One region of the Gordonibacter urolithinfaciens genome, then DNA from elsewhere that is predicted to be linked to it. Evidence: predicted binding sites of a transcription regulator. Region 1 holds the regulator's gene; each other region holds the start of a gene.
What was found. Region 1 encodes HrcA, which represses chaperone genes, less so after heat shock. Its sites were predicted from a motif close to TNTTAGCANNCNNNNNNNNNGNNTGCTAANA; they were not measured.

Region 1 (3,187 bases):
AACCCCGAGAGCCTGACGGAGCGCATGGTGCGCGACGTGTGGGCGCTCGGGGTGAACCGCCTGTCCATAGGTGTGCAGAGCTTCGACGACGAGGTGCTGGCCGTGCTCGGGCGCGCCCATTCGGCCGACGACGCGCGCCGCGCCATCGAGGCGGCGCATACGCGCTTCGAGAACGTGAGCGTGGACCTCATGTGCGGCATCCCCGGCCAGAGCGCCGGGAGCTTCGAGGCGAGCGTGCGCGAGGCGGCGGCGCTCGGTGCGGCGCATGTGAGCGTGTACCCGCTGACCATCGAGGCGCACACCCCCTTCGATGCCGCCGTGCTCGCCGGCGAGCTGGAAGAGCCCGACGACGACGTGGAGGCCGCGCACATGGAGATCGCCGCGCGCGTGCTGGTCGAGGCCGGCTACGAGCGCTACGAGGTGGCAAGCTACGCCCGCCCCGGCTTCGCGTGCCGCCACAACATCGCGTACTGGACGGGCGTGCCGTACCTGGGGCTCGGCCGCTCGGCGGCCACGATGACCCAGAACGCGGAGCGCCGCATGCGCGTGCAGGACGGGCAGGTGACCGACGACCTGGACGCGCGCGGCATGGCCGCCGAGGACCTCATGCTGGGCATGCGCATGACCTGCGGCGTGTCCGACGGGCAGGTGGAGGCCGCCGCCGTCCTGCTGCCCGGCGCCCCCGCCGTGCTCGCGGAACTGGAAGGGGAGGGCCTCGTGGAGCATGCGGGCGGGCGCTGGCGCCCCACCGACCGCGGCTGGCTCTGCGGCAACGAGCTCTACGGGAGGCTGTTCGACTTGGCATAGGGAATCCGTGCACGCGCTCCTCCTATGCAGTAACCGTCAAGTTTCTCCATAATTTCCCGCTGTTGTTAGCACTCTCGGCTTTCGGCTGCTAATATGATGCGTTACTATGGTTCGGGTTCGGGGAATGCCGACGGGCGAGAGAGAGGAAGGTGGAAGGCGTGCTATCCGATCGCAGGCAGCGGGTGCTGGCCGCGCTCATCGAGGAATACGTCGCGCGCGCCCTGCCGGTGGGCTCGCGCACGCTCACGGAGCGCTACCAGCTGGGCGTGAGCCCGGCCACCGTGCGCAACGAGCTTTCGGTGCTCGAGGACGGCGGCTACATCACACAGCCCCACACCTCGGCCGGGCGCATCCCCACCGACCATGGCTACCGCGCGTTCGTGGACAACCTGCTGGCCGCCGACTTCACGGGCGAGGACGAGCGCTACCGCCCCGTCGTGGACGAGCTGCGCCGCAGCGCGAGCGAGCTCGACGCGCTCTTGGAGCAGACGTCGTCGGCCCTCACGCGTCTCACCGACTGCCTCTCCATCGTGCTGGCGCCGTCGGTGCTGAACCTGCACATCAAGCAGCTCTCGCTCATCTCGCTCAACGCGTACCGCGCGCTCGTGGTGCTCGTCACCGAGGACGGCCAGGTGTTCAACCGCCAGATGGAGTTCGCCGAGGAGGTGTGCTCGGACGACCTGGCGCGCGTGCAGGCGTTTCTGGGCGACGTGTTCACGGGCAAGTCGCTCCAGCAGATCGAGGACGGCCTGGGCCAGGGCATGGCCGAGGCGTTCCGCGACCCGCTCGTGCGCATGGCGCTCGACGAGGTGCTGTCGTGTTTGCAGGAGAGCGAGCTGTCGCGCGCCCACCGGCTTGGCGTGAGCTCGCTTCTGACGAAGCCCGAGTTCAGCCAGTCGCAGGCACTGCTGCCCGTCATGCAGGTGCTCGAGGACGACACGGTCATGCTGCATATCCTGGACGACGCCGTGCGGCAGGGCGACGGCACGCCCAGCGTGCGCATCGGGCGCGAGAACGATGCGGCGGAGCTGGCGGGCGTGTCCGTGGTGGCCAGCCGCTACGGGCGCGGGGAGTCGGCCGGCGTCGTGGCCGTCATCGGGCCCACGCGCATGGACTATTCTAAGGTATTGCGGGCGGTGCGCATCGCGAGCGCGGCGCTTCAGGACGTATAGGGCTTGCACGGCGCCCGCACGAGGGGGCGCCGTCAAACGAGGAAGGTACTGCAAGAGCAATGGCCAAGGATCTGTACGAGGTTCTGGGCGTTTCCAAGAACGCCACGGAGGACGAGATCAAGAAGGCGTTCCGACGCCGCGCGCGCGAGCTTCACCCCGACGTGAACAAGGCGCCCGACGCCGAGGACCAGTTCAAGGAGCTGAACGAGGCGTACGACGTGCTGAGCGACCCCGGCAAGCGCGCCCAGTACGACCGCTTCGGCACCATACCGGGCGCGGCCGGCGGCGGCAGCCCCTACGGGGGCGGCGGCTACGTGGACTTCGAGGACCTGTTCGGCGGCGGCTTCGGCATGGGCGACATCTTCAGCTCGTTCTTCGGCGGGGCCGCGGGCGGGCGCCAGCAGCAGCGACGCGAGGGCCGCGACATGGGCGTGGGCCTGCGCGTCACGCTGGAGGAGGTGGCCGCAGGCGCCAAGAAGGAGATCGTCTACGACCGCCTGGCGCCGTGCCCTGACTGCGACGGCACGGGCCTCGGCCCCGACGGGCGCGAGATCACCTGTCCGGACTGCGGCGGCCAGGGCCGCGTGGTCTCGGTGCAGCATACGTTTTTGGGCGACATGCAGACGGCCACCACGTGCAAGACCTGCAACGGCACGGGCCGCTCGGTGGAGAACCCGTGTCCGGAATGCGAGGGCCAGGGCCGCGTGCCCGACCGCCAGCGCGTGACCGTGGAGGTGCCGGTGGGCATCCGCGACTCGCAGCAGCTGCGCCTGTCCGGGTTCGGCGAGGCGGGCATGCAGGGCGCGGCGCCCGGCGACCTCATCGTCACGGTGCGCATCCAGCCGCACGAGTTCTTCGAGCGCGACGGCGATCACCTGCACGCGCGGGCGAACGTGTCCATCGTGCAGGCCTCCCTCGGAGCCGAGATCGAGATCGACGGCATCTTCGAGGGCGAGAAGGTGCAGGTGCGCATACCCGAGGGCTGCCAGAACGAGCAGGTGGTGCGCGTGAAGGGCTTCGGCATGCCGAAGTTCCGCAGCGACGCGCGCGGCGACATGTTCGTGCACGTGAACGTGGTGGTGCCCAAGAAGCTCGCGAAGAGGCAGCGCGAGCTGTTGGAGCAGCTGGCCGAGGAGCTGGGCGAGGACGTCTCCGACGAGCGCACGCCCCTGCAGAAGCTGCGCGACGCCTTCAACTAGCGGGCGAGA
Region 2 (3,187 bases), 1.3 Mb from region 1:
TGCTGCGTGACCAGCTTGCCCGGGTCGCCCTCGCTGTACGTCTCCACGTACTTGTCCATGGGGCTGTGGCAGATGGCGTTGCAGAAGCTGGGCTGCTCGTGCCACACCCACGCCCCAATGCCGGCTACCAGCACCACCGCCACGATGACGCCCGCCACGATGACGCCGCGCCGCGCGCGTTTCGGCGCGGGGGCAGCCGGGTTGGCATCCTGCGAGGCACCGGCAGCCGGGGTGCCAGGGGCACTCGAGGCGCCCGGGCCGCTGTCGGCACCGGGAGCAGCCGGGGCACTCGGAGCCCCGATCGCGCCGTCTGCGCTATCCTTGTCGACCATGTCCTCCTCCTTCTCCTTCTCTGGTTCGATCGATGAAACCCTTCGGCCGCATGATGCAGGCCAGCGGAGCAACCGACCATTACCCCCGTGGGGGCATTTTTACGTTTTTGCTGGTGAGAGGTTTAATTGGAAAGGGAATGGCACGGAGGGGAAACCACCCTCCGAAGAAGAAGCCGCCCGTTGCCGAGGAGAGAGCGCAGCCAAAGCCTCCCGTTGTCGGGGGGGGTGCACGGCCGAAGCCGCCCGCCACAGCGGCGGAGGGGCCTCGTTTCGCCTACGGCCGCAGGGGTGTCGACGCACCATGCGGCAACTGCGCCAGAGGCGTGCAAGATAACGGCAAGGTGTGCATGGCGGATATGCAAGATACCGGCAAGATCGGAACGGCGGATACACAAGGATTGGACAAGATCAGGGCGATTCCCCGACGGCGATATTACGGTCGCCCGGCAAGGTTGCGGCGGTAGGATGGGGGAACGGAGCGCAGAGGCGGCGCGGTGCCACATCCCTCTCCAACCTTATCCCCTCTTGCAGGGCGAAACGGGAAGGGGGTGGCAACCATGACCGATTTGGTTTTGCTTACGGCAATCCTTGAGCTGATCGCCAGCGCAGTGCATCTAACTGCGGCTATAATAGAAAGGCTCCCCGTCCGTAAGGACAAGGAGCGCTAACCAAAGCCAAACCGCCGAAGCGATTCGAGAGCCGTGGGGAGTTAGCAGCTCCCTGCGGCTCGTCTTGCATGATAGCAAAAAAACCAAAGCGCGTGCCACTTATATCGAAGCCTTGGGCACGTCTATACCCATATTTCACATCCATCTTCGGCAGCCGAATTCCCGCTGAAGCCCGAACCGTCCAAGGAGAGCCAGTCGTTGCTCGAGCGCGACCGGCAACCCCGCCTCCTATCCTTCTCCTTCATCCCAAGGGAGCATCTGCATGACAGGGATGTGGCGAGGGGTATTCGCTTTGGCGGCCCCAGATAGACGTGCGGGAAGGCAGGCGCGGCGGGGGATACTCTGGGGCGAGGGTTGCGGGCATCTCCGCTTTCGCACTCGGAAGTTGACGAAACCGTAACTTTTAGCACTCGTTGCTTGACAGTGCTAATGCAACGTTTTATAACAGTCTCGTACAGAGAAAACCGCACAGATAGAGGCTTAGGTTTTCTCATTCGACCCGACATCCGACCGACAAGCCGGATGCGCCGCCGAAGGGAGCCCGAGCCTCGCACGACACGTAGGAGAGTGATTAGTATGGCCATGATGGTACCCATGCGGAGGAACCGCAACCTGCTGAGCGAGCTGATGACCGACCCGTTCGACGCGTTCTTCAACGCGGCCTCGGCCCCGATGCAGGCGATGCAGAAGATGTCGCCCACGCTCATGCGCACCGACATCAAGGAGACGGACGGCGGCTACGAGCTGACCATCGACCTGCCGGGCTTCAAGAAGGATGACGTGCAGGCCGAACTCAAGGATGGCTACCTTACCATCAACGCGCAGACGCAGAGCGAGTCCGAGGACAAGGACGAGGAAGGCACCTACGTGCGCAAGGAGCGCTTCAGCGGCAAGTGCAGCCGCACGTTCTACGTGGGCGACGACGTGGAGGAAGACGACATCAAGGCGAAGTTCGAGGACGGCGTGCTGAAGATCGCCGTGCCGAAGAAGCAGGAGCAGCCGAAGCTCGAGGAGAAGAAGACCATCGCCATCGAGGGCTAGTTCTGCGAGGTACACGGCCAGTGCGCAACGGAAGGCGACCGCAAGGTCGCCTTCCTGCTATGATGGGACGCAAGCCATTCGCAGCACTATCGAGGAGGAACCATGGACGACGAGACGCGGCGCGGGATCGAGGCGTTCCGGCGCTGGGTGGACGAGACGAAGCCGGGACGCATGGTGTTCTTCGGCGGGGCGGGCGTGTCCACCGAGAGCGGCATCCCCGACTTCCGCAGCCCTGACGGGCTGTACGCGCAGAAGTACCCCCATCCGCCCGAGCAGATGATCTCGCGCAGCTTCTTCGACGCGCATCCGGCGGAGTTCTTCGCCTTCTACAGCGACCGCATGCTCGCGCTGGACGCCCAGCCGAACCGCGCGCACCGGAAGCTGGCGGAGCTGGAGCAGGCGGGCACCTTGTCCGCCGTGGTCACGCAGAACATCGACGGCCTGCACCAGAAGGCCGGCAGCAAGCGCGTGCTGGAGCTGCACGGCAGCGTGCTGCGGAACTTCTGCATGGATTGCGGTGCGGCATACCCGGTGGACGAGCTGCTGCGCCTGCGCGACGAGGCCGCCGACGGCGTGCCGCGCTGCCCCGCGTGCGGCGGCATCGTGAAGCCCGACGTCGTGCTGTACGAGGAAGCGCTCGACGAGCGCACGCTCCAGGCATCCGTCGACGCCATCGCCCGTGCCGACCTCCTGGTGGTGGCAGGCACGTCGCTCGCCGTGTACCCAGCCGCGGGCCTCATCGACTTCTTCCAAGGCGACCACCTGGTCATCGTGAACCGCACCCCCACCCCGCGCGACCGCCAGGCCGACCTCTGCCTAGCCGCGAACGTGGGCGACGTGTTCGACTTCTAGCCGCAACCGCGACCCGTCGTCCCGCGCTCCGGCGAGCAACGCGAACGAATGTTTCACGTGAAACATCGGCGCCTGCTCCCGGAAACGTAGAGGGACGGTACGTCAAGCTACCGAGAAGGAGCAACCCTATGCCCGAGACCACCCGCAATGCCCCTGCCGCCCCCACTATCGACGGCACCACCAGCGCAGCCGCCAGCGCCACAAATGCCCCCACCGCCAGCGCCGCTTCGCCCACGCCCACGTTCGCCGGCCTGCGCCAAGTATCCGACGGCTGGATAAAGAAGTACGTGCTGA
Region 3 (3,187 bases), 1.7 Mb from region 1:
GGCGCCGGGCTCGAGAGCCTTATAATGCGTGATGGTTGTTGGACGGGCGCTCAGCGCCCGAGGACGAGGGAGTTCGAGATCATGGCCGAGGCGATGGCGGGAAAGCGACGGTTCTCCATTCTGGGCGATTCCATCAGCACGTTCGAGGGATGCAACCCGACGGGCTTCCGCGTGTTCTACGAGGGCGAGCGCTGCGCTGCCACGGGCGTGCGCGAGGCGCGCGACACGTGGTGGGCGCAGGTGGTCGACGCGCTGGGCGGCGAGCTTCTGGCGAACGGGTCGTTCTCGGGCAGCATGGTGGAGGGCGCGGGCTTCCCGGCCGGCGACAGCGCGGAGCGCGTCGCGGCCCTCGCGCGCGACGGGCAGGCCCCCGATGCGGTCCTCGTGTTCATGGGCATCAACGACTACGGCTGGGGCGGCGCCGACGCGCAGGCGGCCGGACGGGGCAACGCGCTGCCGGCCTGCCTGGACGTCGACGCGCTCGGCGAGCAGCGCGAGCCCGGTCTGGCCGCCTCCGATGCGGTCGAGCGGTTCGGAGCTGCGTACGGGTCGATGCTCGCGCGCCTGCGCACGGCCTACCCGCAGGCCGAGGTGTGGTGCTGCACGCTCTGCCCCGGTCGCGTGGTCGGCCGCGACGGCTCCACGTTCGCCTACCGCCTGCGCGGCGTGCCCTTCGACGCATACAACGACGCCATCCGCGCCGCGGCCCGCGCACACGGCTGCCGCGTGGCCGATGTGCGCGCACTCGGTCGCGACTACGAGGCCTTGGACGGCACGCATCCCACGGCACGGGGCATGCGCCAATTCGCAGGGTTGATGTTGCGCGCGATGGAGGCTGCGGACAACGCCGCGGGCTCGGCGCTGGGCGGCAGCTCGGCGTTGGGCGTCGTCGCGCTCCCCGGCGTCGCCGCGCTGCGCGCCGCCGCCCACGACGCCCCGCCCTCGGCCGAGCGCTGCTCGGAGCCTTCCTGCATAGGCTGCCCCCATGCCGCCTCCACCGGCGGCAAGTGGCTGCTTGTCTGCGAACGGGGGATATGAGGGCGCTTGCCCTGCGGAGCGCTTCACAGGGCGGATCAGCAGTCTCTCGGCGGTATTCCTCTGCCGCTTAGGCGTTGTTTGGAATTGCCGCCCACCCTCCTTGACATCGCCCCGCGTCGTACTAAAATCTCGTTTTAGCACTCGAAGGCTTGGACTGCTAGCACACAGGGCAGTCCGACCGCTTGACGAAGGAACGTACCCGAAAGGAAGCGACGCCGCCATGCGCAAGTTCAAAACAGAGAGCAAGAAGCTGCTCGACCTCATGATCAACTCCATCTACACGAACCGCGAGATATTCCTGCGCGAGCTCGTCTCGAACGCGTCGGACGCGGTGGACAAGCTCTACTTCAAGAGCCTCACCGACAAGTCCATCGAGCTCTCCAAGGACGAGCTTGCCATCCAGGTGAGCTTCGACAAGGACGCCCGCACCGTCACCGTGAGCGACAGCGGCATCGGCATGACGAAGGACGAGCTCGACCGCAACCTGGGCACCATCGCGCACTCGGACTCCATGGCGTTCAAGATGGAGAACGACGAGGTGCAGGGCGACGACGTGGACATCATCGGCCAGTTCGGCGTGGGCTTCTACTCCTCGTTCATGGTGGGCAAGAGCGTGCGCGTGGTGTCGAAGGCCTACGGCAGCGACGAGGCCTGGGCCTGGGAGAGCGACGGCGTGGAGGGCTACACCATCGAGCCGGCCGAGCGCGCCGAGCACGGCACCGACGTCATCATCACGCTCAAGGACAACACCGACGAGGACTCCTACGACGGCTACCTGTCCGAGTACGGCCTAAAAGACCTGGTCAAGCGCTACAGCAACTACGTGCGCTACCCCATCCGCATGGAGGTGACGAAGTCGCGCGAGCTGCCCAAGCCCGAAGATGCCGGCGACGACTACGTGCCGCAGTTCGAGAACTACCAGGAGCTCGACACGGTGAACTCCATGATCCCCATCTGGAAGCGCCGCAAGTCCGAGGTCGACCAGGAGGAGTACAACGAGTTCTACAAGGCCGACTTCCACGACTTCGCCGACCCGGCCCGCACCATCTCCGTGCACGCGGAGGGCGCGCTGTCCTACGACGCGCTGCTGTTCGTGCCGAGCCGCGCGCCGTTCGACCTGTACAGCCGCGACTACCAGAAGGGCCTCGCGCTCTACAGCTCCAACGTGCTTATCATGGAGAAGTGCGAGGAGCTGCTGCCCGACTACTACAACTTCGTGCACGGCGTGGTGGACAGCCAGGACCTGCAGCTGAACATCAGCCGCGAGACGCTGCAGCACAACAGCCAGCTGCGCGCCATCGCCAAGAAGATCGAGAAGAAGATCACGTCGGACCTCGAGGACATGCGCGACAACGACCGCGAAGGCTACGAGGCGTTCTTCGAGAACTTCGGCCGCGGTCTGAAGTACGGCATCTACGCCAGCTACGGCTCGCAGAAGGACACGCTGGCCGACTTGCTGCTGTACTACTCCGCGAAGCAGGACAAGCTGGTCACGCTGGCCGAGTACTTCGAGGCCATGCCCGAGGACCAGCCGGCCATCTACTACGCCGCCGGCGATTCGGTAGAGCGCCTGAACAAGATGCCCATCGTGAAGACGGTGCTGGGCAAGGGGTACGACGTGCTGCTGTGCACGCAGGACGTGGACGAGTTCTGCTTCACCGCCATGCGTGACTACGGTGCGAACGAGGACGGCGAGGGCGCGAAGGAGCTCAAGAACGTGGCGTCCGGCGACCTCGACTTCGCCACCGAGGATGAGAAGAAGGAAGCCGAAGAGGCCACGAAGGAGAACGAGGACCTGTTCAAGGCGCTGAAGGACGCGCTCGGCAACGAGGTGACGAAGGTGGCCGTGTCCGCGCGCCTCACCGACGCGCCTGCGTGCGTGACCACCGAGGGCCCCGTGTCGCTGGAGATGGAGCGCGTGCTGTCGAAGGGCCCCGAGGGCCCCGACGGCGTGAAGTCGCAGCGCGTGCTGGAGCTGAATGCCAAGCACCCGGTGTTCGACACGCTGAAGGCCGCCCACGAGGCCGGTGACGCCGACAAGGTGCGCCTCTACGCCGACCTGCTGTACAACCAGGCGCTGCTGGTTGAGGGCATGCCCATCGACGATCCGGTCGCTTTCGCCCAGAACGTCGCGAAGCTGATGTAATCA

Region 2: BN3560_RS05960 (Hsp20/alpha crystallin family protein) is a predicted target of HrcA. The motif match lies at 1,402-1,432, and genes of this name have one in related genera.
Region 3: htpG (molecular chaperone HtpG) is a predicted target of HrcA. The motif match lies at 1,171-1,201, and genes of this name have one in related genera.

Annotation. Positions count from the first base shown of each region.
Region 1 is NZ_LT900217.1:82,676-85,862, reverse strand. It holds gene hemW (radical SAM family heme chaperone HemW) at 1-807, shown strand, start outside; gene hrcA (heat-inducible transcriptional repressor HrcA) at 966-1,979, shown strand; gene dnaJ (molecular chaperone DnaJ) at 2,039-3,178, shown strand.
Region 2 is NZ_LT900217.1:1,370,276-1,373,462, forward strand. It holds gene BN3560_RS05955 (cytochrome c3 family protein) at 1-332, opposite strand, end outside; gene BN3560_RS05960 (Hsp20/alpha crystallin family protein) at 1,577-2,041, shown strand; gene BN3560_RS05965 (NAD-dependent protein deacylase) at 2,144-2,893, shown strand; gene BN3560_RS05970 (NUDIX hydrolase) at 3,022-3,187, shown strand, end outside.
Region 3 is NZ_LT900217.1:1,827,985-1,831,171, forward strand. It holds gene BN3560_RS07850 (SGNH/GDSL hydrolase family protein) at 82-1,038, shown strand; gene htpG (molecular chaperone HtpG) at 1,259-3,184, shown strand.